Regions from separate parts of the Tomitella fengzijianii genome, predicted to be linked through region 1. Evidence: riboswitches for the same ligand, from Rfam matches in the RefSeq annotation. Region 1 holds a riboswitch; the other holds the start of a gene.
The links. A riboswitch is a leader RNA that binds a small molecule or an ion and turns the genes downstream of it on or off. The one in region 1 is predicted to bind thiamine pyrophosphate.

Region 1 (4,156 bases):
AGTGCCCGGCGCCGGGCAGGATCTCCTGCACGACGAGCCCGGGCACCGTGGCGGCCATCTTCTCCAGGCATTTGGCGCCCAGCATGGTGAGCACCGGGTCGTCCGCGCCGGCGATGAAGGCGGTCGGCACCGTCACGCGCGCGTCGGTGAAGGGCGCGTTCTGCTCCCACGCGGAGTCTTGCGCCCGATACCAGTTGAGCCCGCCGGTGAACCCGGAGCGCGTGAACTCGTCCACGTAGTAGGCGAACTCGTCGGCGGACAGCCACGGCCACGGGAGCGCGGGCGCCTCCGGCAGCGACTCGATGTAGCCGGTGACGGTGCCGTCATCGGAGGTGCTGGGCCGGCGCCAGCAGGCGTAGTAGTCGCCCTGGCCGGACAGCGCGTACATCAGCCGGTGCAGGAAGTCCGCGGGCGCGGCGTCGAGCTCGGCCTCGGCGACCCCGGGCGTCTGGAAGTAGTGCTGGTGGAAGAAGTGCTGCTCGGCGAGCATCGCGAACGCCTCCGACGGGCGCATCGGCGAGCGCGGGAGCCGCGGCACCGCCAGCTGCGCCAGACCGGCCACGCGGTCCGGCAGCCACAGCGGCAGGTCCCAGGCCAGTGCGGCGCCGAAGTCGTGGCCGGAGAACACGGCCCGGCCGATGCCCAGCGTGTCCAGCACGGCCGCCATGTCCGCCACGGTGGTGCGGCGGTCGTAGGCGGCGACGTCGGCGGGACGAAGCGACGCGCCGTATCCTCGCATGTCCAGCGCTATGGCGCGGCGCCCCTGCGCGGCGAGCGCGGGCAGCTGCTCGCGCCAGCTGAACCAGGATCCTGGGAACCCGTGGCAGAAAACCACCGGCGTGCCCTCGGCGTCCGGGACGGGTATCTCGACGGCGTGCAACACGCCGCCGTCGACCGGCACCCGGTGGGAGACGGCGCCGTGGCGGTGGCACCACGCGCGGCCGGCGTCCATCCCCTGGCATGCGGTCACGGGAGCGCCGAACGCAGCTCGCGGGCCGCCGACTCGGGGTCGGTGGCCGCGGTGATGGCGCGGACGACGACGATGCGCTGCGCCCCGGCCTCGCGCACCTGGGCCACCCGCGTGCCGTCGATGCCGCCGATCGCGAACCACGGTTTGGGCGCGCCCTCGGCGGCGGCCGTGCGCACCAGGTCGAGCCCCGGGGCGGCGCGGCCGGGCTTGGTGGGCGTCGGCCAGCACGGGCCCACGCAGAAGTAGTCGACGCCGGGGGCGGCGCCGGCCGCATGGGCCTGCGCGGCGTCGTGCGTGGAGCGGCCGATCAGCATCCTGTCGCCCACCACGCGGCGGGCGTGGGGGACGGGGAGGTCGTCCTGGCCCAGGTGCAGCACGTCGGCTCCGGCGGCGAGGGCGATGTCGGCGCGGTCGTTGACGGCCAGCAGCGCGCCGTGGCGCCGGGTGGCCGCGCGCAGGACCGCGAGCGCGGCGAGTTCTTCGCGCGCCTCGAGCGGCCCGTGCGCGTCCTCGCCCGCCGAGCCCTTGTCGCGCAACTGGATCACGTCCACGCCCCCGCGCAGGGCGGCGTCCGCGAACTCGTCGAGGTCGCCCGTGTCGCGGCGGGCGTCGGTGCACAGGTACAGGCGGGCCCGGTCCAGCTGATCGCGGGGGTGGCGGGACCGCGGGTGGCCGGGCGCTGCGTTCATGGCTCCGACCGTAGCGGTTACGGTGGTGGCACACACGGGAGTCCCTGGGATCGTGGGGCTGAGAGAGGGCGCGCGCGCCCTGACCGTCGGACCTGATCCGGATCATGCCGGCGCGGGAAGGTGGATGACCATGGTTTCGGCACCCCGGTGCGCAGGCGGTGACCGCGTCGACGTCGTCGGCGCCGGCATCGTCGGCTCGGCCATCGCGTGGCGCGCGGCCCGGGCGGGGTATGCGGTACGTCTGATCGACCCGCTCCTGGAGCCCGGCGCGCCGCAGACGGGGGCGTCGTGGGCCGCGGGCGGCATGCTCGCCCCCTACAGCGAGGGCAGGCCGGGCGAGGAGCGCGTGCTGGAGCTGGGCGCGGCGTCACTGAGCCGGTGGCCCGCGCTGGCGCGGACGCTGCACGAGGAGACCGGCGTCGACGTCGTCACCGCGCGCGGCACGCTGATGGTGGGGGCGGACGGCGCCGACGCGGACGAGCTGCGGGGCGTGGGCGCCTGGCTCGACGGGGCGGGTGTGCCGAGGGCGTCGCTCACGCGCGCGCAGGTCCGCGAGCGCCACCGGGGGCTGGCCCGGAACCTGCGCGGCGGGCAGTGGCTGCCCGGGGAGTTCGCGGTGGACAATCGCGCCCTGCTCCGCGCGTTGCGGACCGCGGCCGTGGACGCCGGCGCGGTCCCGGTGGCGTCGCGGTGCGCGGCGATATCCGACTCGGCCGCCGAGCATCTGGTGGTGACCGCCGGGGCGCACGTGCCCTCGCTGCTGCCCGGTCTTCCCGTGCGGCCGGTCAAGGGCGAGATCCTGCGACTCCGCCGGCCGGCTTCGGTTCCGCCGCCGCCGGCGTGCACGGTGCGGGCGAGCGTGCACGGGCGCCACGTGTACCTGGTGCCGCGCGCGGACGGGCTGGTGGTGGGCGCGACGATGTACGAGCACGGCGAGGACCGCGCCGTCACCGTGGGCGGCGTGCGCGACCTCATCGCGGACGCACAGGTCGTGCTGCCGTCGATCGCCGAGTACGAGCTGGTGGACGCGATGGCGGGGCTGCGTCCGATGACGCCGGACAACTTGCCCGTCATCGGCCCGGTGGAGGACGCGGGCGACGCGTCGGCGGGCGGAGGCCGGGGGCCCCGGGTCATCGCCGCCGCCGGGCACGGCCGCAACGGCGTGCTGCTCACCGCGGTGACCGTCGACGCCGTCCTGGCGGAGCTCGCGGGCACGACGCTGGCGGAGGCGGACGGGCTGGGACCGCAGCGTTTCGGGCAGGAAGGTTTCGGGCGGGACGGGTCGCGGCGGTACGGCGCTGCGGAAGCGGGATGAACCGGTCGGCGATTCCACGACGGGCCGGCGGTGTGCTTACGAAGGAGGCGTAGATGCAGGTGAAGGTCAACGGCGACGCGCACGAGGTGGCGCGGCCGTGCACGGTCGCGCAGCTGCTGGACCGGCTGGGGCTGCCGGACTCCGGGGTGGCGGTGGCGCGCGACGGGATCGTGGTGCCCAAGTCCGGCTGGGACGCGCCGGTGGGCGATGGCGACGGCTTCGAGGTGCTCACGGCGGTGCAGGGTGGCTAGCGTGGCGGCCGTCGGTCCGCGCGCGGATGCGGGTGCCGATCCGCTGGTGATCGCCGGCCGGGAGCTGCCGTCGCGCCTGATCATGGGGACCGGCGGCGCGGCCAACCAGCAGCTGCTGGAGCGCGCGCTGGTGGCGTCGGGCACGGCGCTGACGACGGTGGCGATGCGGCGCGTGGATGCGCAGGCGGGGAGCGGCGTGCTGGAGCTGCTGCGGCGCTTGGGCATAGCGCTGCTGCCGAACACCGCGGGCAGCCGCGGCGCGGACGAGGCGGTGCTGACGGCGCGCCTGGCCCGGGAGGCGCTGGGCACCGATTGGGTCAAGCTGGAGGTGATCGCCGACGAGCGCACTCTGCTGCCGGACGCGATCGAGCTGGTTTCCGCCGCAGAGCAACTGGTGGACGACGGGTTCGTCGTCCTGCCCTACACCAACGACGACCCGGTGCTGGCCCGCCGCCTCGAGGACGCCGGCTGCGCGGCCGTGATGCCGCTGGGCGCGCCCATCGGCACTGGGCTGGGCATCTCGAACCCGCACAACATCGAGATGATCGTGGGTCAGGCGGGCGTGCCGGTGATACTCGACGCCGGTATCGGCACGGCGAGCGACGCGGCGCGGGCGATGGAGCTCGGCTGCGACGCGGTGCTTCTCGCCACCGCCGTCACCCGCGCGGACGACCCGGAGATGATGGCGTCGGCCATGGCGGCGGGGGTGCGCGCGGGCCGCCTGGCGTACCGGGCCGGTCGGGTGCCCAAGCGGTTCTGGGCGCAGGCGTCGTCGCCGGCGCCGGACGGGCGCTGCTGAGGGCGGGGTTCGCACTCTGGGCGGCACCGCCGATTTCATCGCAGTCCGGCGCTGCGCGGGAACCGGGCATCCGGCATGCTGGTGTCCATGATCGAAGTCAGAGGACTGACGAAGCACTACGGCTCCACTGTG
Region 2 (4,156 bases), 1.6 Mb from region 1:
GGTTCAGCGCCACCGCGGCGAGCAGGCCCAGCGCGAGCGCCAGCAGCGCCGCGTCGAAGGCCGTGCGCAGCGAGGTGGCGACCGCGTCGAGGGGACGGATGCCGGCGACCTCGGTGCCGAGGATCCGGTAGGCGTGCAGGCTCCACCCGCCGTCGACGCGCAGCGACCGCACCACCAGGCTCGCGGGCGGGATGACCAGCACGACCAACACGATCGCCAGCGCCGCCGCGGCCGCGAGGCGCCGCAGCCCCCGTGCGGGACGCGCCACGGGCGACGCCGCGGGCGCGGACGTGGTGCCGCGCGCTCCCCGGCGGGCGAGTGCCGCCACGGCGAGCGCCGCTGTCACCGCCAGAAGCTGCAGGATGGACAACGCCGCCGCCATCCTGAGGTCGAACACCTGCACGGTCTGCAGGTAGATCTCCGTCTCCAAGGTGCGGAACCGCGTTCCGCCCAGCACCAGGACCACCCCGAAGCTGGTGGCGCAGAACAGGAACACCACCGCCGATGCGGAGGCCACGGCGGGCAGCAGCCGCGGCGCGGTCACCGTCGCGAAGGCGCGGACCGGTCCCGCCCCGAGAGCCCGCGCGGCCTGCTCGGGGCGCGGGTCCATCCGCGCCCACACGCCGCCGACCGTGCGCGCCACGATCGCGATGTTGAAGAACGCGTGCGCCAGGATGATCGCCCATACGGTGCCGTCGAGCCCCGTCCACCCCAGCAGGTGCCCTTCGCCCAGCAGCATCCGGAATGCGACGCCGACGACGACCGTCGGCAGGACGAATGGCACCGTCACGACCACGCGCACCAGCATCTTGCCGGGCAGGCGCACGCGGGCCAGAAGCCATGCCACCGGCAGGCCCAGTGCCAGAGTGAGCGCTGTCGACGCCGCCGCCTGACCCAGCGTGAACGCCACGAGCCGGCCCACCTCTGGCGTCCACCACAGCCCCAGGATCGCGGCCGGGTCGAAACGGCCGGCGTCGTCGACGAGGCCGCGGTGCACGATGGCCACGACCGGCCACGCGAAGAACACGGCGGTGAACCCGACGGGGACCGCGCCGAGGACCAGCGGCCAGGACACGCGCCACCGGGCACCGCCGGACCCCGCCGGACGGCTCATGCCGCGGCGCCGCTCGGCCCCTGGATCCGCACTCACCCCAGGACTATGTCCCGCCACTGCCGGATCCAGGCGTCACGGTTCTCGCCGATCCGGGCCGGATCCATCGACAGGGGGTGGGCGGGCTGGGCGGCGTACTCGGCGAACACCTGCGGAAGCGGCGTGTCGCGCTGCACGGGGAACACGTACATCTGGCCGGGAAGGTCCTGCTGGACCGCCGGAGACAGCAGGAAGTCGACCAGCTCACGGGCCGCATCCGGGCGGTCGGTGCCACTGAGCACGCCCGCGTACTCGACCTGCCGGAAGCAACTGTCCACCACCGCCCGCGTGTCCGGCGCCGACCCGTCGGCCCCGGCCTCCACCGGCGGCGAGGACGCGTAGGAGACGACGATGGGCCGCGGCCCATGGCCGCTCGACCCCGAGAACTCGACGGTGTATGCCTGGGTCCAGCCGTCGACGACTTTGACGCCGTTGTCGCGCAGCGCGCGCCAGTAGTCCTGCCAGCCCTCGGCCTGCGCCGGAGCATCGGGCCGCCCCGGGCCGCCGTTCTGCGTGACGATCGTGGCCAGCAGGAACGCCAGGCCGGGCGACGAGGTCGCCGGGTTCTCCACCACGGTCAGGTCCCGGTATTCCGGCCTGGTCAGGTCCGTGATCGTCGCAGGCGGGGCGACCCCGTGCCGATCGAACCAGCCCGTGTCGATGTTGAGGCACACGTCGCCGTAGTCGACGGCGGTGAGTTCGTCCGAGCCGGGCACGGCGTAGTCCTGCGCACCGCCCTGCGCCGCCGGCGACACGTACGGCGCGAACACACCCTGACCGATCACCCGGGAGGCGAAGGTGTTGTCGATCCCGAAGGCGACGTCGCCCAGCGGGTCGTCCTTGGTGAGGACGAGCTCGCTGGCGAGTTTGCCCGCGTCGCCGCTGCTGCGTACCTCCACCGCCACGCCGGTCTGCTCGGTGAAGCCGTCGAGCACGCCGTCCGAGAGGGAGAAGGAATCGTGGGTGACCAGCACCAGCGGAACGTCGGCGCCGTCCGACCCGCCGCCGGAGAGCGAACACCCCGCCGCCGCGGCCAGCGTCACCACCATCGCCAACGCCGCCAGCGGCCGGCCCGCCCGCCGGGCCGACCGGCCCACCCGGGACTTCGTGATCGCATGAATATCCATCTGGCTCCCTCGCGCCGGCATGATCCGGATCAGGTTCTTCGGGTGTGTTCTCAGCCCTGCGGTCTCCTGGCCCCGCAGCGGGCACCCCGGCCTTGCACCGTGCATCCTATCGGCCGTCCGCAGGGCGGCGGGGTGGCGGCATCGGCTGGACGCGCGGAGCATCGATGGCATGAGTACCGCAATGACCGCGGACGCCGTCGCGTCCGCGTTGCAGGACCTGCCCGGCTGGACCTACGACCCGGGCCCGCCAGCACTCGTCCTGGAGAAGAAGGCCCCGACCTTCCCGGACGGGATCGAGTGGGTGCGCCGGGTCGCGGAACACGCGGAGAGCGTCGATCACCACCCGGACATCGATATCCGATGGCGGACGATCACGTTCCGTTGCTCCACGCATTCCGACGGCGCCGTCACGGACAAGGACGTGGCGCTGGCGGGCGAGATCAGTCGGCTGGCGCCGGGCTGACCCGCCTGCGCCGAGCAGCCCAGGCGGCCCAGGCGACGGTGACGACGGTCAGGGCCACGTCGACGGTTCCCAGCACCACCTCCGCGGCCGACCCGCCGATCACCTCGCCCGCCGCCGTCCGCGGATTGAGCAGGACCGACGACACCCCCACGAGCATCACCGCCGTCCATACGACCGCGAGGACACGGGCGCCCGGGAGACTGGAGACGGATCCGTGGACCAGCCAGATGATCAGCGGCAGCACCCAGACCCAGTGGTGGTTCCAGGAGATGGGCGAGGCCAGCAGTCCCAGCAGCTGTACGAGGATCAGCGTGCCCAGGCGGTCGTCCCGGCCGAGCGCCCGCCAGGCCACGAAGCACAACACCGCGAACACCACGATCGCGCCGACGACGATCCAATGGTCGCCGAGGTCGTGGCCCGCGATGCGGCTCAGCGCGCCGCGCAGCGACTGGTTGATGGGAGCGCCCACCGGGCCGATCCTGTCGGCGTCGCCCAGCAGGTCCTCGAAGTACCGGCGCGTCTCGTCGCCGATCAGCGCGAAGCTGACCGCCACCGTCGCCGCGAACGCCACCGCCGACCAGGCCGCCGCGGCCCAGCGTCGCCGCGCGAGAAAGTACAGGCCCGTCACGGCCGGCGTGAGCTTGATCCCCGCCGCGATGCCGACCAGCAGGCCCGCGCACCACGACCTGCGCGACTGCACCGCCACCATCACCAGCAGCACCAGGAAGATGTTGATCTGACCGAAGTTGATGGTCACCCGCATCGGCTCGAGCCACATGCCGATCAGCGTCCACAGCACCGCCGCCGTGCGGATGTGCGGAGCGTCCGCACCGTCGCCCAGCGCCATCCGCAGCGCGATGCGGACCACGGCGTACAACGCGGCTACGGACAGCACCTGCCAGGCCACGCCGAGCACTGTGAACGGGATCAGGTGCAGCGGATAGAACAGCACTGCCGCGAACGGCGGATAGGTGAACGGCAGTGCCGCGCCGTCGGCGCCGTCCTGGAGGACGAAGCCGTACAGGTTGCCGGAGAAGGTGGTCGCCGCGCCGTCGACGTAGACATGCAGGTCCAGAAGCCGCCCCAGCGAGCCGCCCGAGAGCGTGGCCCCCACGCGGACCAGGACCGACAGCGCCAGCAGCGGCCACGCCCACGGGGCCGCCGCCGCCAGCGCACGGCGGATGCGGCCGGTTTCCGGCCCCGCCGTCCCGCAACCGCGGGACGCAGACTGCGCCATCCGACCCATGCCCCCGATTCTCTCGATGCCGACTCGGCTGCGCATGGCGCCGTCGACACATGCGCCTGCCCCGTCCGAAGGACCCGGAGGAGACTATCAGGGTGGCCGCTCCGCACCGCGCCGACGAGCCCGGCGGGCCGGTTGCGCCACCGGCGCCCTCGCATCGCCTCCCCTGATGT

Region 2: it holds a riboswitch for thiamine pyrophosphate, as region 1 does, so the genes downstream of both, FO059_RS07570 (thiamine ABC transporter substrate-binding protein) here and thiO (glycine oxidase ThiO) in region 1, are expected to answer to the same signal.

The regions. Positions count from the first base shown of each region.
Region 1 is NZ_CP041765.1:3,277,975-3,282,130, reverse strand. Features, by position in the region: gene FO059_RS14975 (alpha/beta fold hydrolase) at 1-952, opposite strand, end outside; gene thiE (thiamine phosphate synthase) at 967-1,659, opposite strand; TPP riboswitch at 1,684-1,796, shown strand; gene thiO (glycine oxidase ThiO) at 1,790-2,974, shown strand; gene thiS (sulfur carrier protein ThiS) at 3,028-3,225, shown strand; gene thiG (thiazole synthase) at 3,308-4,024, shown strand; gene FO059_RS14950 (ABC transporter ATP-binding protein) at 4,112-4,156, shown strand, end outside.
Region 2 is NZ_CP041765.1:1,655,744-1,659,899, reverse strand. Features, by position in the region: gene FO059_RS07575 (ABC transporter permease) at 1-1,150, opposite strand, end outside; gene FO059_RS07570 (thiamine ABC transporter substrate-binding protein) at 1,147-2,277, opposite strand; TPP riboswitch at 2,266-2,376, opposite strand; gene FO059_RS07565 (4a-hydroxytetrahydrobiopterin dehydratase) at 2,447-2,740, shown strand; gene FO059_RS07560 (mannosyltransferase) at 2,718-3,986, opposite strand.